3 regions of the Klebsiella sp. PK18 genome follow, and region 3 is predicted to be linked to each of the others. Evidence: riboswitches for the same ligand, from Rfam matches in the RefSeq annotation. Region 3 holds a riboswitch; each other region holds the start of a gene.
What was found. A riboswitch is a leader RNA that binds a small molecule or an ion and turns the genes downstream of it on or off. The one in region 3 is predicted to bind thiamine pyrophosphate.
Positions count from the first base shown of each region.

Region 1: another riboswitch for thiamine pyrophosphate. It lies ahead of thiM (hydroxyethylthiazole kinase); the one in region 3 lies ahead of thiC (phosphomethylpyrimidine synthase ThiC).
Region 2: another riboswitch for thiamine pyrophosphate. It lies ahead of tenA (thiaminase II); the one in region 3 lies ahead of thiC (phosphomethylpyrimidine synthase ThiC).

Region 1 is NZ_CM173493.1:1,654,304-1,664,229, reverse strand. It holds gene AC3EMD_RS08130 (HAD family hydrolase) at 1-449, opposite strand, end outside; gene dalT (D-arabinitol transporter) at 497-1,774, opposite strand; gene xylB (xylulokinase) at 1,845-3,308, opposite strand; gene dalD (D-arabinitol 4-dehydrogenase) at 3,319-4,686, opposite strand; gene AC3EMD_RS08110 (sugar-binding transcriptional regulator) at 4,893-5,834, shown strand; gene fbaB (class I fructose-bisphosphate aldolase) at 5,916-6,968, opposite strand; gene thiD (bifunctional hydroxymethylpyrimidine kinase/phosphomethylpyrimidine kinase) at 7,116-7,916, opposite strand; gene thiM (hydroxyethylthiazole kinase) at 7,913-8,686, opposite strand; TPP riboswitch at 8,721-8,818, opposite strand; gene AC3EMD_RS08090 (hypothetical protein) at 9,517-9,822, shown strand.
Region 2 is NZ_CM173493.1:2,546,816-2,556,741, reverse strand. It holds gene AC3EMD_RS12460 (sensor domain-containing diguanylate cyclase) at 1-758, opposite strand, end outside; gene AC3EMD_RS12455 (LacI family DNA-binding transcriptional regulator) at 1,156-2,196, shown strand; gene AC3EMD_RS12450 (TIM barrel protein) at 2,388-3,311, shown strand; gene AC3EMD_RS12445 (Gfo/Idh/MocA family protein) at 3,325-4,497, shown strand; gene AC3EMD_RS12440 (DUF4056 domain-containing protein) at 4,535-5,641, opposite strand; gene AC3EMD_RS12435 (porin family protein) at 5,707-6,651, opposite strand; gene AC3EMD_RS12430 (BamA/TamA family outer membrane protein) at 6,670-7,791, opposite strand; TPP riboswitch at 8,012-8,113, shown strand; gene tenA (thiaminase II) at 8,182-8,877, shown strand; gene AC3EMD_RS12420 (ABC transporter ATP-binding protein) at 8,874-9,602, shown strand; gene AC3EMD_RS12415 (ABC transporter permease) at 9,599-9,926, shown strand, end outside.
Region 3 is NZ_CM173493.1:5,331,552-5,341,477, forward strand. It holds gene zraS (two-component system sensor histidine kinase ZraS) at 1-919, opposite strand, end outside; gene zraP (zinc resistance sensor/chaperone ZraP) at 1,179-1,616, shown strand; gene AC3EMD_RS26085 (DUF1481 domain-containing protein) at 1,620-2,315, opposite strand; gene hupA (nucleoid-associated protein HU-alpha) at 2,328-2,600, opposite strand; gene AC3EMD_RS26095 (YjaG family protein) at 2,787-3,377, opposite strand; gene nfi (deoxyribonuclease V) at 3,420-4,091, opposite strand; gene hemE (uroporphyrinogen decarboxylase) at 4,104-5,168, opposite strand; gene nudC (NAD(+) diphosphatase) at 5,209-5,982, opposite strand; gene AC3EMD_RS26115 (Rsd/AlgQ family anti-sigma factor) at 6,076-6,573, shown strand; TPP riboswitch at 6,627-6,751, shown strand; gene thiC (phosphomethylpyrimidine synthase ThiC) at 6,838-8,733, shown strand; gene thiE (thiamine phosphate synthase) at 8,733-9,368, shown strand; gene thiF (thiazole biosynthesis adenylyltransferase ThiF) at 9,361-9,926, shown strand, end outside.

The sequences.
Region 1 (9,926 bases), 1.9 Mb from region 3:
AGGTACACCGCCGGGTGCGGTTTGCCGCGTGGTTCATCATCTGCGCTGCAAACCACGTCGAAAAAGTGCCAGAGCGAGAGCTTGTTCAGCACAGCGGCAATAACCTGGCGGGATGATGACGTGGCGAGCGCAATTTGATAGCCCGCCTCGCGAAAATAGCGTAACGCCTCATGCACGCCGTGCATCGGCTCGCCTTCGGTGGCGATCAGGCCGGTAATACGCTGCAATATCGCGGCTTCAAGCCGCTGCGGGTCAAGATCAAGCTGAAAATAGCGGCACCAGGTGCCGGCGATTTCGTCGAGGCGTTTGCCTTTGGTGAGGGTTTCACACTCATCCACGCTCGCCGTTGCGCCCCACTGCGCGAGGGCGTCAATCTGCGCCTGGCGCCACAGCGCCTCGGAATCAATAATCACGCCATCCATGTCAAAAATAACCGCCTGCATACTCATTCGTTCACCTCATTAAGGCTGGCATGAAGCCATGCCAGCCGCATCACCTAAGAGAATTCAAACTGCTCGCGGGCGGTTGCTTCCTTGTGGGAGAACCCCGGCTGCTCCACGCGGATAAAGGCGCAGAGGAAAAAGGCCACCACGTACAATGCGGTGTAGGCGATCACCACCCCGATGGTGCTGAAGAACGGCAGCAACACCACGGCAATCGCCGGCGCGAGAAAGTTTGACATCCCCGCCGACAGGTTATAGACCGAAATCGCCGCGCCTTTGTGCTTCGGCTCCAGCGCCGGGAACACGGCGGCCAGCGGCACGAAGGCGGCGACAAAGATCCCGAGGGCGATAGCGGGGATCAGCGCCATCGCAAAGCTATGGCCAAAGTGCTGAGGGATGTAGTAAAACGCCAGGCTGGAGAGCGCCATCCCGATGCAGCCGAACCAGCGCACCACCTTCATCCAGCCCAGTTTTTCCCCCAGGATCCCCCACAGCACGTTAGAGAAAATGGTGGTGAAGAAGAAGACTGCCCATACCTGGAGCCATTCTGAAGTGGTGAAGCCCAGCTCATCGACAAACATCATCGGCATAATGACCGCAAAACCGAACAGCGAGAGGGTATTGATAATCCTGACCATGCTCGACAGCAGAATATTGCGGTTGGTATAGAGCAGCGTCGCGGCGCGTCCCAGCTCGGAAAATTTCTGGCGAGTGGTGAGATTCTGCATATGCTGCGGCGTTTGAATATGGCGCAGGGAAGCCAGGGCAATCACGCCTCCGGTGACGCAGAAGGCCAGCGCCAGCCATAAAGTCCCCAGTTCGCCAATGTGCGGAATGGTGAAGCTCGGAATATAGCTGCCGAACACGCCGATGCCGATGGAATAGACCGCCCAGAACCAACCGATGGCCGAGCTGGCATTGTCGCTTTTGACGTTATGGACAATCGCCACGATAAACGAGTAGAGGAACAGCGGATAGGCGAAGCCGCGGATGCCGTAGAAAATCAGGATCAGCGCATAGTTGGCGTGACCGAGGCCGAAAACGAGGAACAGCACGTGGAACACGCACCACAGCACGAAGCCAATCATCATCGTTTTCAGCGGGGTGATAATTTCCGCCACCACGCCGGAAATCCACGCCGACAGCGCGGCGGCCAGGCCGTAGAGGGTAAAGGCAAAGGAGGCCTCCGCCGGAGAGAAGCCGAGCGCTTTGATATAGTGCGACAGAAAGGCTAATTCAAAACCGTCGCCGGTCATAAATACGGCAATGGCGATGTATCCCCAGAGCAGGTTCAGGGGTAAACCGAGCCACTGTTTATTATTGATAGACATAATGACCTCGTTTTCAGGGTACAGGGTGGCCGCTCCGCGATGTGCAACGAAGCGGCTGTTATGATGAAAATCAGTGCTGCCGGTAATTCAGGTCGTTTAAATACAGGTCTTTAAACTGCGCGTAGCGTTGCATCAGGGTGTGGTGGCGAACGGGATCCGCACGCCAGGTCTGCCAGACTTCCGGTTTTTCACACACCGCGGCAATCGGTTTGCCCGCCGCCAGGCAGGCCAGCCGCGCCGCGCCCAGCGCGCCGCCGGTCTCTCCCCCTTTATGGGTCACCACCGGCATAGCGAGAATGTCGGCCAGCAGCTGGGCCCAGAAAGGACTGCGGGCGCCGCCGCCCACCAGCGAGCACTGCGCGATGGGCGTACCGCTCTCTTTCAACGCCTGCAGGCCGTCGTTGATACCGAAGCTCACCCCTTCCAGCACCGCGTAGCCAAGCTGAGCACGCAGGCTGGCGTGGGTCATGCCCCAGAACATGCCGCGCGCGTCAGGATCGTTATGCGGGGTACGTTCGCCGGAGAGATAGGGCAGGAAGAACGGGGCGTGGGCTTTCTCCTCCTCGCTGAGCTCGGCAATTTCCGCCAGCAGCGCCACCTCCGTGGTGCCGGTCAGGCGGCAGAACCACTGCAAACAGCTGGCGGCGCTCAGCATGACGCTCATCTGGTGCCACAGGTTCGGCAGCACGTGACAAAACGCATGTACCGCCGACTGCGGCGCCGGACGATAGGCGTCGGTCACCACAAACAGCACCCCGGAGGTGCCGAGCGAAATAAACGCATCCCCCGGCGAGACCGCGCCGACGCCAATGGCGCTAACCGCGTTATCCCCCCCGCCCCCGGCCACCACCACCGAGGCGTTCAGCCCCCAGCGCGCCGCCACCTGCGGATCAAGGGTGGCGGAAACCTCGCAGCCTTCGACCAGTGCCGGCATGTGGCTGCGCGACAGGCCGCACTTGTCCAGCAGAGCGTCGGACCAGTCGCGCTTCGCCACGTCCAGCCACAGCGTCCCGGCGGCGTCCGACATGTCGGAGACTTTCTTCCCGGTCATCCGATAGCGCAGATAATCCTTCGGCAGCAGCACCGTGGCGGTGCGCTGAAAGTGTTGCGGCTCATGACGGCGCACCCACAGCAGCTTCGGCGCGGTAAAGCCCGGCATCGCCAGGTTGCCCGCCACCTGATGCAGCTCCGGCGCCATCGCCTCCAGCTCGGCGCACTCTGCGGCGCAGCGGGTGTCGTTCCACAGAATGGCCGGACGGATCGTCTCCCCCTCTTCATCCAGCAACACCGCGCCGTGCATCTGTCCGGAGAGGCCAATCGCCTTGATGGCCGGCCAGTGCTGCGCGCATTTTTCCCGTAGCGTGCTCATCAGGTACTCCGTCGCCTCCCACCATAGCTCCGGTGATTGTTCTGACCAGTGCGGATGGGGCCGCTGAATGCTCATCGGCGCGCTATGGCTGGCGATAACCTCATAGTTCTCATCAATGACCAGCGCTTTGACTTCCGATGTGCCGAGATCGATACCCAGATACATAGCCACCTCTTTATTTAATCAGCGTGTAAACGGCGGCGACTTTCTCGCGCATCAGCGCCAGGAAATCCGCGTTATTGGCGAGGTCACCAAACAGGGCTTTATCGCGGGCATAGACAGCCACCGGATCCTGAGCCTCATACATCTCATGCACCGCCTGCGCATCCAGGATGCCGTCCTGGTACTGATAGGGCAGCGTTCCCTTATGCCACTGCTCCATAAAGACGAAGAACAGCGCCGGCAGCATGGCGGTCGCCTCAGGGCGGACGCCGCGCTGATAGCACTCCTGCAGCGTGGGGGCGATCATCGCCGGAATTTTCGAGAAGCCGTCGGCGGCGACGCGCTGGTTGGTGTCCTGGATATAGGGATTGGTAAAGCGCTTAAGCACCACATCCCGGTAGGTCGGCAGATCAATGCCGTTATCGCCGAGGCAGGGAATGACATCCTCCGTGACGTAGCGGTCGGCAATGGCGTAGATAACATCGGTCAGCGTGCTTTCATGAATATACTGCTGGCCAATTAAGGTTCCCGCCCAGGCAATGCAGCTGTGCGATGCGTTCAGAATGCGGATTTTCGCCTCTTCATACGGGATGACCGACTCGACCATCTCCACGCCGACCGCTTCCAGGTTCGGGCGGGCATCACGGAAGTGGTTCTCCACCACCCACTGGATAAAGGTCTCCCCCATCACCGGCGCTTTGTCATCAATCCCGGTTTGCGCTTTGATCCGGGCCGGCAGATCGGCCGCTGGACGCGGGGTGATGCGGTCCACCATGGTGTTCGGACAGGTGGTATTGGCCGCCATCCAGTCAATCACCGCCTGTTTGCCGGTGAGCTGCAGGAACTCGACCATGCCGTCGTGGAAACGCTCGCCGTTGTGGCGCACGTTGTCGCAGTTGAGCAGGGTCAGCGGCCCGGCGTCGTCGGCCATGCGCTTCTCCAGGATCCGCGCGAGGGTTCCATAAATGGTTTTGCACTCGCCTTGCAGGTCGGCCTGCAGATCGGGGTTACTGGTTTCCAGCTGATGGCGGGTGTTCAGGTAGTACCCCCCTTCCGTCACAGTAAAGGCGATAACTTTGGTCTGCGGGTTGGCCCCTTCGTTAATCAGCGGCTGCAGCCCGGCCTGCCACGGCAGCAATTTCTGGATAGAAGTGATTTCTTCATATTCGCGCTCCCCTTCCGGGCTGACGGTCTCCAGGACGTAACGTCCTCCCTGCGCCGCCAGCGCCTGCACCACCTGCTCGGCGTCGTTACGAATATTTCCTGCCGCGATGTGCCAGCGCTTATCCCCGGACGCTATCAGACGATGCAGATACCACGCCTGATGCGCGCGATGAAAAGAACCCAGACCGATATGAAGCCATGTGAATTGATTGTTCATGTTCTGTTCTCCTTGAGTTGATGGCGCCACTGTAATTGATCATTTGACCAAAATAAGAGCCACGGATCACAAAAGAACAATTACCCAATCAAATTACAAATGACCAATAAAGAGCAAAAGCTTGCCAGTTATGCCAACCACGGCGAGAATGCGGGTATTCGCCGGGCCAATTGCGAGCCCTGGTCAGCAACTTAGGGCGGGAAACCATGAGTAAAGAAGACGATATCCGGTTGGATCAGAAGGTGCGTGCCGCATGGATGTACTACATCGCCGGTCAGAATCAGAGCGAGATTGCCAGCCAGCTGGGTACCTCCAGACCGGTGGTGCAACGGCTGATCGCCGGCGCGAAAGAAGAAGGGATAGTGTCGATTAATTTGCACCATCCGGTAGCAAACTGCCTCGATTATGCGCAGTTGCTGCAGGAAAAGTATCGATTGATCGAGTGCAATGTGGTCCCCGCCTTTAGCGAAGAAAGCACCCTCGTCAGCGTGTCGTTTGGCTGCTATCAGCTGATGGCTCGCTATCTGCAGGATGATAAGGAGAAAATCATCGGCCTGGGCTCGGGCCTGACCCTGAAAAAAGCGCTGCAGCGCATCGATTTTGACAGCCTGAATACCCGCTGCGTGGCGCTGATCAGCGCCATGAACGCCGACGGGCAGTGCAACTATTACGATGACGTGCCCCTGCTGCTGACCCGCAAAATTAAGGCCAAGTACTATCAGTGGCCTGCGCCGCGCTACGCCCAGAGCGCGGAGGAGCATGAGATGTGGTGCACCAACCGCTTATTCCGCAGCGTCTCCGGCGTCGCCCAAGAGGCGGACGTGATTTTTGTCGGCATTGGTCCCCTGGGCACGCAAAGTCCGATCTTTAAAGACGGGTTTATCAATCAGGCGCAAATGGATGAGCTGACCGCGCGCGGCGGCATCGGAGAGATCCTCGGACGGTTTATCGATGCGGAAGGCCACGTGGTAGACAGCGAGATCAACCGCATGATCACCAGCTATGATATCCGTCAGAATCACTGCCCGCGTATTGCCGCGGCCTGTGGAGAATACAAACGACCGGCGATCCTGGCCGCCCTTAAAGGCGGCTGGATCAATGGTCTGGTGACCGATGAACATACCGCCCGCTGGCTGCTGACGCGGTAACGGCGCGGCCTGAAGGCGCATACACAACGGTAACCCCGGTGCGCGTCGCGCCACCGGGGATCCCAACGATACTCGTGCTTATCAGGCGATAGTCACTTTCCCGTCAAGGTAGACGTCCTGCACGGCATTGATCAGCTTCACGCCGTCAGCCATCGATTTCTTAAACGCCTTCCGGCCGAGGATCAGCCCCATACCGCCGGCGCGTTTATTGATCACCGCCGTGCGCACCGCGTCGGCAAGGTCGGTCTCCCCGCCCGCCGCGCCGCCGGAGTTAATCAGCCCGGCGCGGCCCATATAGCAGTTGGCCAGCTGGTAGCGCACCAGATCGATGGGGTTATCGCTGGTCAGTTTGCTGTACACCCGATCGTCGGTATAGCCGAAGTTAACCGCTTTGTAGCCGCCGTTATTCTCCGCCATTTTTTGCTTAACGATATCGGCGCCGATGGTGGCCGCCAGGTGGTTGGCCTGACCGGTCAGGTCCGCGGAGACATGATAGTCGACGCCATCTTTCTTGAACGCCGAATTGCGCAGATAGGCCCACAGCACGGTGACCAGGCCCAGCTCATGGGCCCGCTCAAAGGCGGCGGAAATCTCTTCTATCTGACGACGCGATTGTTCCGAGCCGAAATAGATCGTCGCTCCCACGGCCACCGCCCCCATATTGAACGCCTGCTCAACGCTGGCGTAGAGGGTCTGGTCGTATTCGGTGGGGTAGCTCAGCGTTTCGTTATGGTTGAGCTTCACCAGGAAAGGGATGCGATGCGCGTAGCGGCGCGACACCGAGGCCAGCACGCCGTAGGTCGACGCCACGCAGTTACAGCCGGCTTCGATCGCCAGCTCGACGATATTTTTCGGATCAAAGTACAGCGGGTTGGCGGCGAAGGAGGCGCCCGCCGAGTGCTCCACGCCCTGGTCAACCGGCAGAATGGAAAGGTAGCCGGTTCCCCCCAAGCGTCCGGTATTGTACAGGGTCTGCATATTGCGTAGCACCGCCGGTGGTCGGTTATTATCCACCATCACCCGATCAACATAATCTGCCCCAGGCAGATACAGCTGGTCGGCCGGAATGGTTATACAACGGTGCTGCAACAGGCTCTCGGCATCTTTGCCCAGCAACTGCGTAATATCAGTCATAGCAATCTCCCGTAAGGCCGGCCGAAGCCGGCATGCATTATCCCAACCCAATTTTTTTGGGCAGGTTAAGCCTGGTACCGACTTAGCCTATTTTCCAGCCGGGGGGCCATTTTTTCAGGAGATTCTGCTGTCCCGTTGCGCTGCCATTTACCACCAGGCGTGGAAATGGTGCACCGGCCCGATGCCGTGGCCCACTTCCAGAGAGTCGGCCTGCGCCAGGGCCGCCGACAGCCAGGCCTTCGCCTCGGCGACGGTGGCCGCCCAGTCCGCATGACGGGGGCGCAGCGCCGCCAGCGCGGCGGAGAGCGTGCAGCCGGTGCCGTGGGTATTTTTGGTCTGCACGCGAGGCGTGGTAAACCGCTGTTCCCCTTCGCGGGTGAAGAGCCAGTCCGGGCTTTCGGCGTCGTCGAGATGGCCGCCCTTCATTAATACCGCGCCGCAGCCCAGCGCCAGCAACGCCCGCCCCTGCTCCAGCATCTCGCGCTCGGTGCGCGCATGGGGGGCATCGAGTAGCGCGGCCGCTTCTGGCAGGTTCGGGGTGATCAATGACACCTGCGGCAACAATCGTTGACGCAGGGTCTCCACCGCGGAGGCCGACAGCAGCGGATCGCCGCTTTTCGCCAGCATGACGGTATCCAGCACCACGTTGGCCACCCGGTAGCGCGCCAGCCGCTCGGCCACGGCTTCCACAATATCGGTCTCCGCCAGCATGCCGATTTTGGTGGTATCGATACGCACATCGCCGAACACCGAGTCGAGCTGCGCGGCCACAAAATCCGGTTCGATGCGATAGACCGACTGCACACCGCGGGTATTCTGCGCCACCAGGGCGGTGATCACCGAGCAGCCATAGGCCCCCAGCGCGGAGAAGGTTTTCAGATCGGCCTGGATACCGGCCCCACCGCTGGGATCGGTGCCGGCGATGGTCAGGGCGTTGATGCGTTTCATCCCTGCACCTCCTGATACAGCACGTCGAGAAACGCCGGAATAAAGCTGCCAGGGCCTCCCTGACGGGCGGCGATCTCCCCGGCCTGCTTCATCAGCCCACAGGCGGCGGCCACGTTTTCCAGCCGGTCCCCCGGCAGCGCAGCGCTCGCCGCCACCACCGCCGACAGCGCGCAGCCGGTGCCCACCACCCGGGTCATCAGCGGATTACCCCCCACCACGCTGAGCACCCGCTCGCCGTCGGTGACGTAATCCACCTCGCCGGTAACCGCCACAATGGTGGTTAACTGACTAGCCAGCGCCTGGGCCGCCGGCAGCGCCGCGGCGGCCGTATCGGTGGTATCCACCCCGCGCCCGCCGGCGCTCATCCCGGCCAGCGCCAGAATTTCAGAGGCATTGCCGCGAATGGCCGCCGGCTGGAGGGCCAGCAGCTCATGACAAAAGGCCGTGCGCACGGTCAGGGCGCCGACCGCCACCGGATCCAGCGTCCAGGGCCTGCCGGCCTGACGGGCGTGCTCCACCGCGGCGCGCATCGCCACGGCGCGATCTTCGGTCAGGGTACCGACGTTAATTAACAGCGCATCGGCGATAGCGGCAAACTGCGCCGCTTCGCGGGGATCGATCACCATCGCCGGCGAGGCGCCGACGGCCAGCAGAACATTGGCGGTAAAGGTCTGCACCACGTCATTGGTCATGCAGTGCACAAGGGGGGAATGGGCGCGCAGCAGATGGCGCAGGTGCGCGACAGGCGCGGGATTCAGCAGCTCAGGCATGGTTTGCTCCCGCCAGACGAGGTAGAAGCAATGACCCTGCGGTCTCTGACTTCCCTACGCTGGCATTATCCAGATCAGGTGGTACGGGTATTTCTCAGCCTTCAACGAAGAAGGGCACCCCGAGTCATCGTGTTATTTTTCCTACACTTTTTCGTAGATTACTCCATTAAAAATCATTGAGCAAGTGAGGTTTTGATTAGTTCAAATTTTAGCCTTGTACCGCACTTTGTACCTCAGTTGATAGGTTGTGTTTTAACCATCCTCCAATCCTTCAGACACTGTAGTAAGGGGCCATATCATCAATTGATCTCCTCCCTGATTTTGGGCCAGGGTCAAAACCCGGAAATCTCAAAAAGTGCGTGGAACTAAAACGGGTGTGCTTACAATGGATGAAAGGGATAGCTAAGAAAATAGAAGTTGATTACATAGTTCTTTCTAGATTTAAGAATGGTGGGTATGAGACTGAATCTAAATTGATTAAAGTTAAATAGATGGAACCAAATCCAAGGGCCTTGTAATATTTTAGATATATGTCTAATTAATTATGAGGTTAACTATGGAACACACTTTATCTCTCTTACTGTTTACTGTTCTTGGGATGATAGCAGCCAATAAAAATGCAAGAGCTATCATCAAAGATATGATTCTTACTCAGTGGAATTTTATCAAGCCTGATAAGTGAACTTATTAACTTGTTATAGTTATCACTGATGTAGTAGTAATTGGTCAATCTGTTTTATCGATACGATCTAACTTTGTTATTGAAGGAAATGCATATTTACATTATTTTACACCGAACCCATGTCATAATTTTGGTGAATGTTAATAATATGAAAATTAAATTGATGATGATTGCTACAGTTAGTTTGATAACTCTAAGTGGTTGTTCCAGCGATCCTACAAGTATGTGGAATAGTCGTTATAATTTTAAATCTGTTGGTCAAGTAATGGAAATGTGCAACAGTGGCGACAAAGATGCATGTATTGCTGCTGGTCAAATGGGAACATTTGTTAATGGCATGAATGGGCTTAATAATGTTACTCAGCAGGGACTACAGCAACAGCAGCCACAACACACAATGACTACCACTACTTGTAACCATTTAGGTACTGGTGTTATTTGTAATTCTAATTAATATCTAAAACCCTTCTCAAATACGCCCCTAGAACGCTCTGTAATCAACCACAGGGCGTTTTCTTTATTAACCCCCTACCCTACCAGAAATATTTAAACATCTCA
Region 2 (9,926 bases), 2.8 Mb from region 3:
GCAGAGAATTCCAGCTCTTTTTTCAGATGCACTTCCTCGGTGATATCGTGAATAATGCACAACATCAGTCGAATATTATAAAGCACTACGGGCCCGGCATAAGTTTGGACATGGCGCAGCGTACCGTCGGCTAAAATATGCGTAAAATTAAGCGGTTTATGCCCGCCTGGCATATTGGCAATATTATTCATGATGGGGATCACGTCCCGACCAAGGGTATTAATTTGCCAGGTATGTTTATTGCGCATTTCCTCATCGGAATAATGATAAAAACGCAGCGCCGCAATATTGGCATCGACAATTCGACCATCCTTACTGGGATCGATCAATAGCATCGGCGCGGTATTGGTCATAAAAAAACGGGCAAAAAAACCATTGTTGCGTCGCTGGTAGCGGCGGGAGCCGGTATGAATGGATTGATTTTGCGCCAGCAGCTTCACGGCTTCAAACAGCAATAAGGTACCGCTGTCGTCGGTGTCGACCAGGGTGGTTTTACAATATACCGACTGCAGGCCCTTGCCCGTCTGTAACGTCCAGACTTCAAATATCTCGGTCATCGTATCGAGATAGCGAAGATAATGTTGTAACTGCGTTTCAGGACAGGTCGAATAGATACCGTTACGCATCTCCTTCAGCGACATATCGCCGCTCAATGTCCGGGAAGCCGGATTGGCATAGACCACACTTTCAGTAAAAGGATGGACTACCCATATCGGGGTGCTTAATACATCAAAAACAGCCAGTTCTTTTAATAACATACAGGCCCCAAACCGACCAATTCCCGGCGCAGAAGCGACACATAACGATATGCGTCCCTGACGCTGGTATAAAGTGATAACAAAAAAACCGAATAGCCTTAATGTCGCGCGTGCGCGGCAAGTATAGTCGGTTCTGCACGCAGCGACGCCCACCCGAGGCGACTTTGCGCGTGGTTTAACCGTCCGGATGCGATAATGTCTTTTTTATTAATTCTATTTCAACAGCATAGCAGCAATACCAGAACTGGTAGTCGCTTTTGATCACAGAGTGTGTCTATCGGTCTTCTCGCCCGTTGGCTGCGTATTGGCTTTGTCCAGGATGCCCGCATTGCGGCTTTTATGCCCAGACTAATCGTGATAGTTTCTATCATAACTCTCATCACAAACGGCCATCATAGTGAAAAAATCCGCTACTAAAATCACGCTTGCCGATATCGCACGTGAAGCCAACGTCGGTATTGCCACCGTCGACCGGGTGCTCAACAAGCGTGCGGCGGTGAAGGAGTCCACGGCATTGAGCGTACTGGAGGCGGCACGACGACTGGGGTTTACCCTCGAGCAACCCCACTATCGTCTGGCGGCGGGTAAAGCGCCGGTCACGGTCAGAATGGGGTTTATTCTGCTGCAGGAGACCCACTCCTTCTACCTGCCGCTGGCCCAGGCGCTGACGCGAGAGGCCGCCCCATGGCTACCGGCAGGCCGGGCGCCGGTGATACTGCATTTTGCTATCGATGCGGTGGAAGCGATGGCTCAGGCCATTCACCGGCTAAGTGACGAAGTGGACGTGTTAGGCCTGGTGGCGCTGGACCACCCGCTGATTCGCCACGCGGTGGCCCGGGCTGCCGCCCGTGGCGTTCGCGTGTTCACCCTGCTTTCGGATCTGTCGGTCCCTCAGCGCAGCGGATATATCGGCCTCGATAATCAAAAAGCCGGGCGCACTGCGGCCTGGTTTATTGAGCGCTTATGTCGGGGTAATGGCGAAATTGGCATTATCATTGGCGACAATCGTTTTACCTGTCAGGAAAGCTGTGAGATCAGCTTCCGCTCCTGCCTGCGTGAACAAGGCATGGGGCAGCAGATCCTGGAGCCGGTTCGCAGCCATGAACGGGCGGATATCGCCAGGAGCGTGACGGAGCAGATGCTGAGTCAGTACCCGGCCCTGCAGGCGATCTATGCCCCCTGCGGCGGCGTCGAAGGCATTGTCGAGGCGCTGCGCGACAGCGGCCGTCAGCAGGCGATCACCCTGGTCTGTCACGGCCCGCTAAACGACAGTGAACTGGCCCTGATCGATGGCACCATCGACATCATGCTTAACCACCGGCTGGATGCGTTTGCCGCCGCCACGCTACGCACCATAACGGACGCGGTTTCGCGCTCGCCGAGCGAGGTGATTTCTCTCCCTCAGCCTTTCGATATCATCACCAAAGAAAATATGTAAATTCCCGGCCCCGCCGCCGCCGGGGCCAGTTAACGGGCAGACCGCGCCCGCCCTCAATTTGATAAAAAACTATCAAAAACTCCATCAATACAAAGCATGATGGCCATCAAAAAATCATCATTCCATCATTGTTGAGAATGAAATATTTATTCAATACTCAGCGGCATCCCCTGTGTAAAAAGGAAGCCAACATGACACTCTCAATCGCCAATGCCCCCTGCAGCTGGGGCGTGGATGACCCGAAAAACCCTGACCTTCCCGCCTGGGCTACCGTGCTGAAGGAGGCGGTGCAGGCCGGCTATCGCAGCATTGAGCTGGGGCCCTGGGGCTACCTGCCCACCGACCCGGCCAGCCTGCGCGCGGCGCTGGAGCAGCATCAGTTGTCGCTGGTGGCCGGTACGATCTTTGACGATCTGGTCAGCGAGGCCCATTTCCCCACCCTGGTGGCGCTGACCCATCAGATCTGCCGCAATCTGTCGCAGGTTCCGGCCGCCGAACCCACGCCAGGGCATCCTGTTCAGCCGCCTTACCTGGTAATTATTGATTTCGGCAACCCTGAACGGGCGCGCTTTGCCGGGCGCGGCGCGCTCGCTCCACGTCTTGATGACAAAGACTGGCAGCGCATGATGGCGCACATTACCGCCCTCAGCACCCTCGCCTGGCAGGAGTACGGTGTGCGGGCGGTTATCCATCCCCACGCCGGGGGCTGCATCGAATTTGCGGATGAAATCGAGCGGCTGGCGAACGATATTCCACACGACGTCGCGGGATTGTGTCTGGATACCGGGCATCTCTACTACGCCGGTATGGATCCGCTCGACTGGCTGGATCGCTATTACGCACGACTCGACTACCTGCACTTCAAGGATGTGGATCCGCAGGTTTACCAGCGCGCCATCGCCGAGGGCATCGACTTTTTCACCGCCTGCGCCGAAGGGGTAATGTGCCCGCTCGGCAGCGGCGCCATTGACTATCCGGCCATCAAAGACTTTCTTGCCCGTCGGGGGTATCAGGGCTGGATAACCATTGAACAAGAGCGTGATCCGCGCCATGCCGCAGGCAGCCTGCAGGCGGTCACGGAAAGTCTGCGCTATCTGCGCGACGTGGGATTCTGACAGGAGACGCAACATGATTAACGGTTTAAAACCTCTCGACCGCACCCTGCGCTGGGGCATGGTCGGCGGCGGCGGTAGCAGCCAGATCGGCTATATTCACCGCTCAGCGGCGCTGCGTGATAACACCTTTACGCTGCTGGCCGGCGCCTTTGATATTGATGCCGAACGCGGACGCCAGTTCGGCCAACAGCTGGGGGTAGATCCCGACCGCTGTTACGCCGACTACCAGAGCCTGTTCCGCGGTGAAGCGGAGCGTCCGGACGGCATTCAGGCGGTGTCGATTGCTACACCAAATAACACTCATTATGCCATCTGCCGGGCGGCGCTGGAGGCCGGGCTGCACGTGGTGTGCGAAAAGCCGCTGTGCTTCAGCAGCGAGGAAGCTGACGAACTGGTGGCGCTCAGCCAGCGGCAGCACAAGATCCTCGGGGTGACCTACGGCTATGCCGGCCACCAGCTGATCCTGCAGGCCCGGCAGATGATCGCCGACGGGCTGCTGGGCGACATCCGTATCGTCAATATGCAGTTTGCCCACGGTTTTCACGCCCAGCCCGTGGAGCTGGAAAACGCCAGTACCCGCTGGCGGGTCGATCCTCGCTTTGTCGGCCCCAGCTATGTTCTGGGCGACCTGGCCACTCATCCACTGTTTCTGGTTGAAACCATGGCTCCGCAGCTGAACATCACCCGGCTGATGTGCGCCAGACAAAGCTTCGTCAAAAGCCGCGCGCCGCTGGAAGATAACGCCCATGTGCTGATGGAGTATGACAACGGCGCCGTCGGCTCGCTGTGGAGCTCCGCCGTTAACTGCGGCTCCATGCACGGGCAAAAGGTGCGTATCGTCGGTGAAAAAGCCAGCCTTGAATGGTGGGATGAACAGCCCAACCAGCTGCGCTATGAAATCCAGGGCGAGCCGGTGCGTATCCTCGAGCGCGGCATGGACTATCTCGATCCGCTGGCGCGTCAGGATGACCGCATCGGCGGCGGCCATCCGGAGGGACTGTTTGAGGCATGGTCGAATCTCTATCGCCGTTTCGCCATCGCCATGGATGCCGCCGACCGTCGCGACGAAGCGCTGCTGGCCGACTTCTGGTATCCGGACGCTCGCGCCGGCGCGTTCGGCGTGCGCTGGGTGGAAAACTGCGTACGGTCTGCCGACAACGGCGCCTGCTGGGTCGACTTCCGCTAACTCACTGGCTCAGGGCGCTCGCCCTGAGCCTTTATGGCTATTTTTCAATTCGTGCCAGCTGGGTCTTATCCGCCTCACGTGCGCTATCCGCCAGCGCCTGGAACGCGCCGGCGCCATAGTATTGCGCGGGAACCGGCAGCGCCTGCATATCATGCCCTGGGTAGATCTGCAGTTCGCCGAGGTCGCGTAAGCGGAACCCCCCAACCTGCTCCGGCATGGTCAGGCGATACGGCGGCAGGGTTTCGAAAGGGACCGGCGTCGGCAGCCGATTTTCCTGCAGATCGTAGTTACGCTTCAGCACCAGAAACTTATCCGGCACCCGCCGGTGACTGTTCCACCAGTCGCCGTCGATCCGCTGAAACATCGCTTCCGTCTCCCCTCTCGTCGCCACCATCAGTCGGGTCAGCGCCTGTTTCAGCGCCGTATCCATGGCCTGGTTATAGTCTTCCAGCGAACCACCGTGGCCGCTGAGGATCACGTTAATCGCCAGCCTGGCGCCGAGTAAATTGGAGTAGAGATCCTCCGGCGAAAAAGCGGAGATCTCCTCAGAAAACCCGGGGACCGACTGGAAGCCATACCACTGGGCAATCTCATGCCATTGGGCAATTTCGAAGGCCAGATGACCCGCCAGCCAGGCGGCCAGCTGATAGCGCTGCCTGACGCCCGCCGGCGGCGTAAAGGCATTCAGCTGAACGCGGCGTACGCCCAGCTCTTCACTGTAGAAGATCCGCCCCGCCTGGCCCAGCGTCGGCGCAATACGATTGAACAGATAGAAGGTGTAGTCCGCCGTATCGCGCACATGGGCGATATCAATAAACCCGCCGCGACGGGTATAGATGAGCCCGTTCTGCTCCTCGCTGAGCCCCAGCAGGTTTTTCACCGCCCCGAACGCGCTATCGTTGTAATGGTGCTTGCCCAGCGTATCCAGGGTCAGCACATTGCCAATCTGGTATACCGGGATCGGGATGCCCACCGCGCGCACGTGCAGGTCGTAACCAAAAGCGCAGCACGGTCGCAGCGACTCCGGCGGCGGCAGCTCACCCAGGGTGGGCACCGGATGGATCGCCGTCACAGCGGGCAGCACCGGATCCTGCGCCAGCGCCGGCAGCGACAGTGCAAACAGCAGCCATAAGGCTTTACGCATCAACAGCCTCTCCACAACAACAAAAGAGCGCGCATCTTACCGGCAGATGGCGCCAGCAGTTTTAGTTAAAAACGGTATTCACCGGAGACAAAGAAGCTATTGCGCTCGTTAAAACCAAATTCAGTCAGCATGTTAAAGTTTTTGGTGACTTCATACTGGGCGCCAATCAGCATATTCCAGGGTGAGGTTAGCTTCTGCTTGACGTCGAATTTCCCCTCGCCGTCTTTATTGACTGCGGCAATCAGGGGCTGAAGCTCTGGCGGCATATGCAGGTCGGCCAGATCGCCTTTAAACTCCTGCTGCACGTCCTGATACATGCTCCCGACCCACAGGCTGAGGTGGGACGGCCCGTCGATCCCCTGAAAACTGAAGCGGTAGCCGACGCGCGGCGAGACGGTGACCGCCGAGATGCTGCCGTCGAGAATATCGAAATCGGTACGGGTGTAGTTAGTGTCTACTAACCCGAACCAGTTGCCGTATCCCCCGGCGAGCGTAAAGCCGGTTCCCCAGGTGGTTCCTTTGAAATCAAGCGTAAAATCAATATCCTGCAGTTTTCCGCTCTGATAAAGCTGGTGAACCGCGCCGGCGATCACCCGATCCAGACCGCGAAACTGCGAAGGATCCGAATCCACGGAGACCTGGGAGACAGACGACCCGCGGGTATGCCCCACCAGCCCGTAAACGTTGAGAAACGGAAAGACCCACATATCGAGGCGCAGGTTTTCGGTTTTGCTCTTCTCGCGGGTGTGCCCGGCATCGATGGCGAACATATCGCTGGGAATGGGATGGTTGCCCAGCTTAAGCCCGGAAAAGGTAATACTGTCGACCATGATATCCTGACGGATATTCATATAGCTCAGGTTGACGCCGTAGGGTAACGGGATCGAATACCCCCGGGCGCGCGCCTCATCGCCCCATATCGGAAAATAGCTGTCGCTCTCGCTCTGCTCCGCGGCCGACGCGCCACAGGCCGCCAACAGCAGCGTTAACACCGTTCCGGATGCTCTCATTGTTATTCTCATGTGTAGTTATAAACCCGAACCGACATTGAAATAGACCGCCTGCTCATGCTCACTGAACGCCACGTCAATCCCGGTACGCAAACCGTACTGCCGTGCAATCAGGTAACGAAAACCGGCCCCCCATGCCACCTCTGACTGTTCCCCTAACGTGCCAGCCGTGTCAGCGGCGCTCCCCGCGCCAACGAATCCCTGCAGGATCCAGCGCGGGGTGAAGGCCCAGGCCAGCTGGGTTTGCGCCGTGACCACGTAGTCACCCTGATAGCGGTAGCGCGAAATGCCGCGCAGCGCGATATAGGGACGTGCCATCGGCATCAGAGGGTTATCATGGTGGGTTAATGACTGATAATTGCCCGCGACCGCCAGCGTCAGCGTGTGGCTGAGCGGAATAAAAACCTTCCCGTCCAGCGAGAAAGTGTTGTAGTGATAATCGCCCCCAAGCAGCGAACGGAAAAAACGATATTCACCCTTCAGCGCTAGCCCACTCTGAGGATAGAAAATATTATCGGTGGTGTCATATTCCGCCACCACCCCCAGCGCCGAAGAGGTGCTGTTTTGCCCGAGCACCTGCTGCCAGACCCGATTGACCACCGGGTTGTCGCTAGAGACATCCGCTCGGGCATATACCTGCGAAGCTCCGAGGAATACCGGCGTGTCGCCCACGCGAAACAGCAGTTTTTGCAGCGCAGCGATGCCTTTGGTCTCCGTCTGCACCGATTTACCGTGGCTGAAGCCGCCCGTATCGCCGGAATAGATATCCAGATTAACGTTAGCGTAACCCGCCCCCACCAGGTAACGAATGTGGTCATGTTGCCAGGTGTGGCGATGACCGCCGCCAATAAACCAGGTCCCGTTCTGCGTGGCGGCCCCGCCAAAGGCGGTAAGCGGCGGAGGAATAAACTGCCCACTTTCCCGGCTGCCTTTACCGTGTAAAAACAGGCCAAACAGCCCTCCGCCATAGCCGATCGCCGGCTCGGTGATCGCCAGCGGCACCGGCAGAAAACCATAACGGTTTTCCGCGAGATACTGACTCATATCGAGCATGCCATCTTCCGCATCGAACAGATCGGCGGCATCACCAGGCGGGCACAACAGGAACAGAAGCGCCAGCGTGGACAGCGGAAATTTCATGCTCACTCCGGGGCTTTGGGGCGCGCACAACACGCGTGGCGAACAGGATTATCACAACGGGATAATGAAAATATAACGTAAGAGAATAATGCTCACCAACGCGCAGCCGCCTGTTTTTTGGTTATTTTTATACGAAAAAGTGCTGGCTATCACAGAAAAATGCCATCGCGATACAGGGCAGCGCGGTGATTGTATTCAAAAGGTGAATATCGTATAACATAGCGCTACCGAGGGGTGTCCCGTGAGGGCTGAGATGGCGCAAGCCGAACCCTTTGAACCTGATCTGGGTCATGCCAGCGAAGGGACGGGTCGGCAATTTTGCCTGCATTACCGCCATTGCCTGTTCACACCCCTGCACGCCCGGATCTCCCCTGAATATCTGGAGGTCCTGTGATAATTCCCGCGTTTAGCCATGGTCTTTATGGCCGTTTACGCCAGCTGGCCGCCGCTGACTGGCAGCACTATGTGGCGCATCCTTTCGTCCAGCAGCTTGCCGAGGGCACCCTGGCGGAAAGCGCATTTCGTCGCTACCTGACCCAGGATTATCTGTTTCTGATCCACTTTGCCCGCAGCTATGCGCTGCTGGTGAGTAAACTGCGCACGCTGCCGGAGATGCGGGCCGCGGCCGCCTCAATGAACGCCATCCTCAACGAACTGCCGCTGCACGTCGGTTACTGCGCTCAGTGGGGCATTAGCGAGCAGGAGATGGCTACCCAGCCTGAAGCGCCGGAAACCATTAACTATACCCGCTACGTGCTGGATATTGGCCACTCGGGTGACGCGCTGGATCTGCTGGTCGCGCTGATGCCCTGCGTGGCCGGTTATGCGGAAATCGGTCTCGGCCTGCTGCAGCATCCCGCCACCCGACTGGACGATAACCCCTACGCCTCGTGGATCCGCAACTATGGCGATGAAGGCTATCTGCACGGCGTCAACGCCGCGCTGGCGCTGCTGGAAACGGTGTGGCAGCAGCGCGGGAGCGAGGCCCGGATCACTGAGCTGAGCGAGATTTTCACCACTGCCACCCGCCTTGAGGCGCAGTTCTGGCAGATGGGCCTCAACGCGACGGCGGAGACCCGGGCGTGACGGCGCCGGGTATTGAGGTCCGTGGCCTGAGCCTGCATTTCGGCGACCGTCGGTTGTTCGACAACCTGTCGTTTACGGTCCCCGGCGGGCAGTGGGTGTCGCTCCTCGGCGCCAGCGGCGCCGGCAAAACCAGCCTGCTGCGGGTGATGGCCGGTCTGGCGCCCGCCACCCGGGGAGAAGTGGTCGCCAGCGATGGGCAGCCTATTCAGGGCCGTCTGGCGTGGATGGGGCAGAAAGATCTGCTCTACCCCTGGCTGAGCGTCCGGGACAACGTCGCCCTCGGCGCGCGGCTGCGCGGTGAAAAAGTCGATCGTGCCCGGGTCGCCGCCCTGCTTGATCAGGTTGAGCTCTCGTCCTGCGCCGACGCCCGGCCGGCAACCCTCTCCGGCGGCATGCGTCAGCGCGCCGCGCTGGCCCGCACCCTGTATGAGGACCGCCCCATCGTGCTGATGGATGAGCCTTTCTCGGCGCTGGATACCCTCACCCGCACGCGCATTCAAACTCTGGCCGCCACCCTGCTGGCTGGTCGCACGGTGGTGCTGATCACCCACGATCCGCAGGAGGCCTGCCGGCTGAGCCACCGCCTGCTGGTCCTCTCGGCGCCCGACGGCGACATCGATGACAGCCATCACCTTGCCGGCACACCTCCGCGCGCGCCGGACGCGCCCGATCTCTTGAACAGCCAGGCCGCCCTGCTGCAGCAACTGATGAGGGCTCATCCATGACCGGACGTCTCTGGCGGGGCAGCATGGTGTTCTGCGGGTTGATGATCCTCTGGGGTCTGGCCAGCCGCAGCGGCATTCCTCACTTTCTTTTACCCTCCCCGATGGCGGTCGCCGAGGCGCTGTGGGTTAATCGCGCCTATCTCGGCTGGCACACGCTTATCACGCTCAGTGAGATCCTGAGCGGCCTGGCGCTGGGCGTGACGCTCGGCGTCACCCTGGCGCTGGGTATGATCCTCTCTCCGCGTCTGCAGCGCTGGCTGATGCCGCTGGTCCTCACCAGTCAGGCGATCCCGGTCTTTGCCCTCGCCCCGCTGCTGGTGCTGT
Region 3 (9,926 bases):
AATGCGCGGGCCGGACCAGCTCCAGCAGCTCGCTGACCACCCGGTTCAGGCGGTCGGCTTCTTTCGCCATCACCTGGGCTAATTGCTGCGCTTCGCCGCCTGGGGGAGTGCGTTCGGCAAAATACTTCGCCAGCCCTTTAATCGAAGAGAGCGGATTGCGGATCTCATGCGCGACACCCGCCGCCAGATGGCCAAGCGCCACCAGCTTTTCTTTGCGGGCCATCGCCTCCAGCAGCTGCTGGCGTGAGCGACGATAGCGGCGGAACCAGAACTGAGCGAGGATCGTCGCCGCGATGACCAGCGCCGCGGCACCCAGCATGATCATCATGTTACGCTGGCCGCGGGCCTGCGCCGCATCCAGCTCGCGGCTATCAAAGGCGATAAAAATCACCTGCGGGACAGTGGGCTGAGCCAGCGCGCTGTTGCCGCGATTCATCATCCCCATATGATGGCCGCGAGAAGGATTGAGCGGGCGGAACTGGCGATAGATCTCCAGCGCCGGCTGCGGTTCGCTAAGCCGGCGCCAGCGGGCCTGTTCGCTCACGTGGAGTTCGCGCATCTGCGCCGGACTGTACAGCGCGTTATCCACCTGTTGCGGATCGCTATGGGCGATGATTTTACCGTTTTCATCGGTCACCGCGAACCACAGCACTCCAGGCTGCCAGGCCATCTCTTCCAGCAGGGCCTGCAGCTGCGCATGATGCATACGCATCCCCATCCCGACGCGCGTGCCAGACTCCAGCGCGCGGATCAGCACGCTCCCCTTCTCCTCAATGGTTTGTCGGGCGGCGGTCGTCTCACGACCATAGTCGCGGACGATCATTACGGAGAACAGCATGACCAACAGCACCATTGTGCCGGTCAGCAACCAGCTCAGGGCGTCCGCAGTGGCGTGCCGGGAGAAAGGTTTGATCTTCATCGGTGAGTCCTTGTCATCTCTTTTTCGCTTTCTGCAGGATCCTTCAGCAGAAATCATGCCATTTTCCCACGCCGTCAATCCTGTTCTCAAACATATCGCCTGCGGTTTAGCGAGTAAAAATGACCCACCTGACCCGCCAGGAACGGGTCATTTTTACTCACCTTCCCCATCGGCTCCTCCGGCAGGCCCGTACGGGCGGGCTTTTTCAGGCTGGCATGGAAGATGCAATAACGAGAGAAACCACACAGGAGATAATGCCATGAAACGGAACCGTAACTTACCTCTCACCCTCGTCACCCTTGCCGTACTGACCTTTGGCAGCAACGCGGCCTGGGCCAACCATCATTGGGGCAATAACACCGGGATGGGCAATCAGGGTTACAGCCAGCTGACCCAGGAGCAGCAGGCTACCGAGCAAAAGCTGCATAACGATTACGCTGCGCAAACCAGCGCCCTGCGCCAGCAGCTGCAGTCCAAACGCTATGAGTACAATGCGCTGCTCACGGCGCAAAAGCCGGACAGTGGAAAGATTGAAGCTGTCGCTCAGGAGATGGAAGGCTTACGCCAGAAGCTGGATCAGCAGCGGGTGAAGTTTGATGTCGCCCTGGCTGAGGCGGGCGTTCCCCGTGGCGCAGGAATGGGATACAACGGCTGCCGCGGTAACGGCGGTGGTCATAGGGGCATGAACCACTGGTAATCGTTAGAAGCTTTTTTCTGTCGGCTGCCAGGTGCAGAAGTTTTCATTGGCGACCAGCAATAGTTGAGAGCCTTCAGGCGCCTCCAGCCAGGCGATGCTCACCGCGGCGGAGGAATGACTCTGGCGACGTTCAATATGCGCCAGGGCCCGGCTATCGAGGTCAGGCTTAACCGTCTGACCTTCACAGGTCAACACGGTATGCGCGGCAGCGTTCCAGCGCCCCTGACGCAGGACGACGCGTCCCTGGCGGAGAGCATCGCTGGTCTGGCGGATCTGCTCGGCGCGATAACGATACAGTGCGACCTGGTCGCTGGAGAGCTGTTGCTTCTGCCCGTCGACTTCCCGCTGCATAAAGCTGAGATCGCCCTGCGCGTCGAAGCGGGCGCGAATATGTTCCGGCGGCTTACCGTAGACATTGAGTTCGATAAACGTCAATTGATCGCCCTGCCAGCGATATTCACTGGTCGAGGTATCCCCGTGACGCCACGGGCTGAAAGCGGCGAGAAGATGGACTTCATCACCTGAATCTTTACGCCAGATACGCATCGCCCCCTGATTATCCGCATAACCGCTGGCGGTAAACGGTGGAAGCGAGGCGTCGTGGCTGCAGGCAGTCAGCAACAGGATGCCCGCCAGCGCCAGAGGCCGGCGCCAGACAGACAAAAGGGGCTTAATAGCCCCTTCGATAAAACTGTTCACTGCCACGCGGTCTTACTTAACTGCGTCTTTCAGTGCTTTGCCAGAAACAAATGCCGGCACGTTAGCTGCAGCGATTTTGATCTCTTTACCGGTCTGCGGGTTGCGGCCAGTACGCTCAGCGCGGTGGTTCACTTTGAAGGTACCGAAACCAACCAGTTGAACAGCATCACCTTCTTTCAGAGACTCAGTAATTGCAGCCAGGGTAGATTCCAGGGCAGCTTTAGCCTGTGCTTTGGACAGGTCAGCTTTGTCCGCAATTACATCAATCAGTTGAGTCTTGTTCATAAGTTATCCTTACAATGTGTTTATCGCTTGCTAAGCATCGAGTGCGACGGAAATGCCAAAAAAGCACCCTCCTGCATACACGCACCGATAGCCACTTTTTTTCGCCCTCCAAATGTAGACCAGACGGGGGGCGGAATGGAAGCCTTCAGACGCTACAATTCAGGCGGTAAATCACGTTTTCTGGTCTCACTGCTGAAAATTTATACCAATATTGCTCTCACCGGCCTCACGCAGGTCCGCGCGCAGACCTTTTATCAGCTCAAGGTCACGCTCTTCGCAGTCGGCCAGCAGGCGGAAAATTTCCCACTGAATATCCCATTCCTGCTCTACCGCCGGGTTCGCTTTCAGCTCTTCATCGGTCATTTCGCGACCGGCCTGGGTCATTTCCAGCATCGCCACGCTGGTGATGGATGTCTTGCTCACCTCAATCGCGTGCTCAAGTGTTTCACCGCTCAGACGCGAATGGATCAGTTCGCTCAACGCCACGCAGGCGTCTATAGCCGGGTAAACACCGTACAGGTCGAAATCATCTGCCGCCGGGATGGCCTCTTCCAGCTTCTCCAGCTGACTGTCGAAATTCACCTTCGCATCTTTAACCGTCAGCGTTTCCCAGATCAGGTCCAGGATACGACGGTACAGCTGGCCGTCGCCGAACTCGGTTTGCTTGCAGAACATGGCGTAGTTAGGGTACATACGCTCGCACAGGCAGGCCATAAAAGTGACATGCTGCCAGCTTTCCAGCTTCTCCAGGCGCAGGTGAATCGGGTTTTGTAACATGATGAATTCTCGAAGTCAGAAATTAGGCGCAGTGTACCTGAATCAGCCGTGATTTGCTTGCCAACGCACAAACGACGGACGACGGGACGCCACCGCATCGGCCCAGCGCGTCGGCTCGGGGAGACGATAGCCTCGCATGCAGCGCTCAACCCACATTAAGGCGCTGTCCATGCCCACCCGGTGACCGGTGCTAATAAACAGCGGGTTGCAGCGCACTTTGCTGCGCCAGACCCAGGCCAGTTGCTCATTTTTATCCATCAGCGGGGCCAGTGCGCCGGGCTCATCACCCAGTTCGCCGATTTTTCCGCACAGCCGTTTTTTCGCCACCCCGATGGTCGGCACGTCAATCATCAGACCAAAATGGCTGGCGACGCCGAGCCGCCGGGGATGGGAGATACCGTGGCCGTCGACGAAGAGCAGGTCCGGTTTTTGCGAAAGCTGCTCCCACGCCGCCAGCAGCGCAGGTGTTTCGCGAAACGAGAGAAAGCCGGGAATATAGGGCATGGTGGTGGCGACGCGCGCCACCTGATACTCCACCAGCTCAAGCTCAGGCCAGGTCAGCAGCACCATCGCAGCCCGGGTCACTTCCCCTTCCTGCTCAAACCCGACATCCGCGCCGCCGATCAACGCCGGCGGGTCGCGATCCAGTCGATCCGCTCGCTCGACCGACGCGGCTAACTGTTGTTGTTGGGTACGTAGCGCGGCTAAATCCATACGGCTTATCTCCTATTGATGATAGGGTGTGGAAAGACGATGCACCGCCTCAACAAAGACGCCCGCATGCTGCGGGTCGACATCCTGATGGATGCCGTGACCAAGGTTAAAGACATGGCCTTCGCCCTGGCCGAAGCCGGCGAGAATAGTCGCCACTTCCTCTTCAATACGCGGGGCGGGAGCATACAGCATCGACGGGTCCATATTGCCCTGGAGCGCCACTTTGTGACCTACACGACGGCGAGCATCAGCGATATCGGTGGTCCAGTCGAGCCCCAGCGCGTCACAGCCGGTCTCCGCCATCGCTTCCAGCCACTGGCCACCGCCTTTGGTGAACAGGGTCACCGGCACGCGGCGGCCTTCATTCTCCCGCAGCAGGCCATCGACAATTTTATGCATGTAGTAGAGCGAGAACTGCTGATAGTCGCGACCGGTCAGCACCCCGCCCCAGGTGTCGAAAATCATCACCGACTGCGCGCCGGCTTTGATCTGCGCGTTGAGGTACAAGGTGACGCTTTTCGCCAGCTTCTCCAGCAGCGCATGCAGCGCCTGCGGTTCGGCGTACATCATCTTTTTGATCACGGTGAACGCTTTGCTGCTGCCGCCTTCCACCATGTAGGTCGCCAGCGTCCAGGGGCTACCGGAGAAGCCGATCAGCGGCACTTCGCCTTTCAGTTCGCGGCGAATGGTACGCACGGCGTTCATGACATAGCCCAGTTCCTGCTCCGGATCCGGGATTGGCAGCTTGTCGACGTCGGCTTTGCTTTTTATCGGCGAGGTGAAGCGCGGACCTTCGCCAGCTTCAAAGTACAGCCCCAGACCCATGGCGTCCGGGATCGTCAGGATGTCCGAAAAGAGGATCGCCGCATCCAGCGGGTAACGGCGCAGCGGCTGGAGCGTCACTTCGCAGGCCAGCTCGGCATTTTTACACAGCGACATAAAGTCGCCCGCTTGCGCACGGGTGGCTTTGTACTCCGGTAAATAGCGGCCCGCCTGGCGCATCATCCACACCGGGGTGACATCAACCGGCTGACGCAGCAGCGCGCGCAGGTAACGATCGTTTTTCAGTTCGGTCATTTTTACATTCCTTTAGCGTTGATGCGCCCAGTGTAACATGTCACTCGAACTCTGCCCGACACATCGCCACCGTATCTTCGATAAGCCGACGCGCCACCGTGCCCGGCGGTGGCAGGAGCGGTAGATTGTCATAGCGGTACCAGTCCGCGGTCAGCAGCTCTTTTTTGTCGACCACGATATCGCCATCCGCGTAATCCGCCATAAAGGCGGTCATCAGCGACTGCGGAAACGGCCACGGCTGAGAGGTCACATAGCGCAGGTTTTTCACCTTGATGCCGCTCTCCTCCATCACCTCGCGGGCCACTGCCTGCTCAAGGGTTTCACCCACTTCGACAAACCCGGCCAGCACGGTGTGCACGCCGTTACGATGGCGGGTATGTTGCGCCAACAGGATCGAATCATCGCGACGGATAGCGACGATAATGCAGGGGGCAATTTGCGGGTAATAGCGTTCACGGCAGTGGCTGCACAGCATCGCCCATTCGCTTTTGCTGGCATGCATCGGATGGCCACAGTAGCCGCAAAATTTATGCGATCGATAAAATTCGGCGAGCTGGATCCCTCGCCCCGCCAGCTGGAAGAGACCCGGATCCTGATCCAGAACCTGGCGTAACGATCCCATGTCATGGCGGCGATCCTGGCGCACCATCCAGACGGACTCGCCCTGCCACTCGCCAATATGCAGCGCATGCTGTCCGACAAGATCGAAATTAACCGCTTCGCCATGTGGTAATTCTCCACCAGGCAACCATAATTTTTGTTCGTGACTGACAACCCACCAGCCGCGATCTAATTTTTCAATAATACGATCCATATCTATTGCACTACCTTTGCTTCACTGGCATGTTGTTAACATTATATTTACATTTTGGTGAGCAGATTTAAATCAAAACTAGCGGAGTCAATCATGCTAAACCAGCTGGAAAATCTGACGGAGCGCGTTGGCGGTAGTAATGAACTGGTCGATCGCTGGCTACAAGTGCGTAAGCATCTGCTCGTGGCTTACTACAATCTGGTTGGCCTGAAACCGGGCAAAGAGTCATTTATGCGGCTAAACGAAAAGGCGCTGGATGACTTTTGCCAAAGTCTGGTGGATTACCTCTCATCCGGTCATTTTAGTATTTATGAACGCATTATTGGCGAAATGGAAGGCGATACCCCACTTTTAGCCGCCACCCGGCTTTATCCACAGCTGGAAGCCAATACCCAGCAGATGATGGACTACTACGATACCTGCCTCGAAAACGCTATCGATCACGATAACTACCTTGAATTTCAGCAGGCGCTGTCGGATATCGGCGAGTCGCTGGAAGCACGTTTCGCGCTGGAGGATAAACTGATCGCCCTCGCCGTCGCGCATAATCTGAGCAACGACGTGCGCGATAATATTGCGCCGACCGCTTGAGTTGTGCGCAATTAACGAGTAGTTTACCTCCATTCCCCCTCTCCGGAGGGGACGTCATCTTGTCGGAGTGCCTATTTTCCATGCGCTGGCTAAAGTGGAAAAGGCTGAGACCGTTAATTCGGGATCCGCGGAACCTGATCAGGCTAATACCTGCGAAGGGAACAAGAGTAAACTGCTGGTCGCACCTGTCCGTTCTGGATCGGTCGCATCTGTTACTCCATCCGTCGTCTGACAAGCCATCTCCTTTTTTAACTGGAATGCGCTATGTCTACTACCAAACTCACCCGTCGGGAACAACGCGAGCACGCGCAGCGATTCATTGATACGCTGGCAGGTACCGCTTTTCCCAATTCACGCCGCATCTACGTTCACGGCTCACAAGCGGATATCCGCGTCCCGATGCGTGAAATTGAGCTCAGCCCGACCCTCGTCGGCGGCGATAAAGATAACCCCCGGTACGAAGCCAATGAACCGATCCCGGTATATGACACCTCCGGCCCTTATGGCGACCCGGATATTGGCATTGATGTCCGCCAGGGGCTGGCAAAGCTGCGCCAGCCGTGGATCGACGCGCGTAACGACTGCGCTCCGCTCAGCGAACGCAGCTCGGCCTATACCAAAGCGCGGCTGGCCGATGATGGTCTCGATGAGCTGCGCTTCAGCGGCCTGCTGACGCCCAAACGCGCCGTCGCCGGGAAATGCGTTACCCAACTGCACTACGCCCGCCAGGGGATCGTCACCCCGGAGATGGAGTTCATCGCCATTCGCGAAAACATGGGTCGCGAACGTATCCGCAGCGAGGTTCTGCGCCAGCAGCATGCCGGGGAAGGCTTCGGTGCCCGCCTGCCGGAAAACATTACCCCCGAGTTCGTCCGCGATGAAGTTGCCGCCGGACGCGCCATCATCCCCGCCAACATCAACCACCCGGAATCTGAGCCGATGATTATCGGCCGCAATTTCCTGGTGAAAGTGAATGCCAATATCGGCAACTCGGCGGTGACCTCTTCCATCGAAGAGGAGGTGGAAAAACTGGTCTGGTCAACCCGCTGGGGCGCCGACACGGTGATGGACCTCTCCACCGGCCGCTATATCCACGAAACCCGCGAGTGGATCCTGCGCAACAGCCCGGTGCCGATTGGTACCGTCCCGATTTACCAGGCGCTGGAGAAGGTCAACGGCATTGCCGAGAACCTGACCTGGGAAGCCTTCCGCGATACCCTGCTGGAACAGGCCGAACAGGGCGTCGACTACTTCACGATTCACGCCGGCGTACTGCTGCGCTACGTGCCGATGACCGCGAAGCGCCTGACAGGTATCGTGTCGCGCGGTGGTTCCATCATGGCCAAGTGGTGCCTGTCGCACCATCAGGAAAACTTCCTCTACCAGCACTTCCGCGAAATCTGTGAAATCTGCGCCGCCTATGACGTGTCGCTGTCCCTCGGCGATGGTCTGCGCCCCGGCTCGATCCAGGACGCCAACGACGAGGCGCAGTTCGCCGAGCTGCATACGCTGGGCGAACTGACGAAAATCGCCTGGGAGTATGACGTGCAGGTGATGATTGAAGGCCCCGGCCACGTGCCGATGCAGATGATCCGCCGCAATATGACCGAAGAGCTGGAGCATTGCCACGAAGCGCCATTCTACACCTTAGGCCCGCTCACCACCGACATCGCGCCGGGCTACGACCATTTCACTTCCGGTATCGGCGCGGCAATGATTGGCTGGTTTGGCTGCGCGATGCTGTGCTACGTCACGCCAAAAGAGCATCTCGGCCTGCCCAACAAAGAGGATGTGAAACAGGGGCTGATTACCTACAAAATCGCCGCCCACGCCGCCGACCTCGCGAAAGGCCACCCCGGGGCGCAGATCCGCGACAACGCGATGTCCAAAGCGCGTTTCGAATTCCGCTGGGAAGACCAGTTCAACCTCGCGCTCGACCCCTTCACCGCGCGGGCCTATCACGATGAAACCCTGCCGCAGGAGTCCGGCAAGGTCGCCCATTTCTGCTCCATGTGCGGGCCGAAATTCTGTTCGATGAAAATCACCCAGGAAGTCCGCGACTACGCCGCGAAGCAAAATATCGAAGCTGGCATGGCCGATATGTCGCATCACTTCCGCGCCCGTGGCGGCGAAATCTACCTGAAACAGGAGGAAGCCTGATGTATCAACCTGATTTTCCACCCGTCCCATTTCGTCTTGGACTCTACCCGGTGGTTGACAGCGTGGCGTGGATTGAGCGCCTGCTGGAGGCGGGAGTGCGTACTCTTCAACTGCGCATCAAAGACCAACGTGACAGCGACGTGGAGAATGACGTGATCGCCGCCATCGCCCTTGGCCGCCGCTATCACGCCCGGTTGTTCATTAACGATTACTGGCAGCTGGCGATTAAGCATCAGGCCTACGGGGTACACCTGGGGCAAGAAGATCTGGAAACCACCGATCTGAGCGCTATCCGCAAAGCCGGACTGCGTCTTGGCGTCTCCACTCACGACGATATGGAAATTGATGTCGCGCTGGCGGCGTGCCCCTCTTACATCGCGCTGGGCCACGTCTTCCCGACGCAAACCAAACAGATGCCTTCCGCGCCGCAGGGCCTCGACCAGCTAGCCAGACATATTCAACGCCTGGCGGATTACCCCACCGTCGCGATCGGCGGCATCAGTCTGGAAAAAGCGCCGGGCGTACTGGCGACCGGCGTCGGCAGCATCGCGGTGGTCAGCGCTATTACCCAGGCGGCGGACTGGCGGGCAGCGACAGACCAGCTGCTGGCGCTGGCGGGAGCAGGCGATGAATGATCACGACTTTATGCGCTATAGCCGCCAGCTGCTGCTGGAGGATATTGCCATCGAGGGTCAGCAGAAACTGTTAGCCAGCCGGGTGCTGATTATCGGCCTTGGCGGGCTGGGCTCCCCGGCGGCGCTCTATCTTGCCGGAGCGGGCGTCGGGACGCTGACCCTGGCCGATGACGATGCCGTGCATCTCAGCAACCTGCAGCGGCAGATCCTGTTCACCAGCGAGGATATCGACCGGCCAAAAGCCGCGGCGGCAAAGACCCGGCTCAGTCAGCTAAACCCGCAGATCAAACTGGTTGCGCTCCAGCAACGTCTGAGCGGCGAGGCGCTGCGCGCTGAGGTGGCGAAAGCGGACGTGGTGCTGGACTGCACCGATAACATGGTGACCCGCCAGGCAATCAACGCCGCCTGTGTGGCCCTCGACACCCCGTTAGTGACCGCCAGCGCCGTCGGCTTCGGCGGTCAGTTGATGGTGCTCACTCCCCCCTGGGCGCAGGGCTGCTATCGCTGCCTGTGGCCGGATAGCGACGAACCGCAGCGCAACTGCCGCACCGCGGGGAT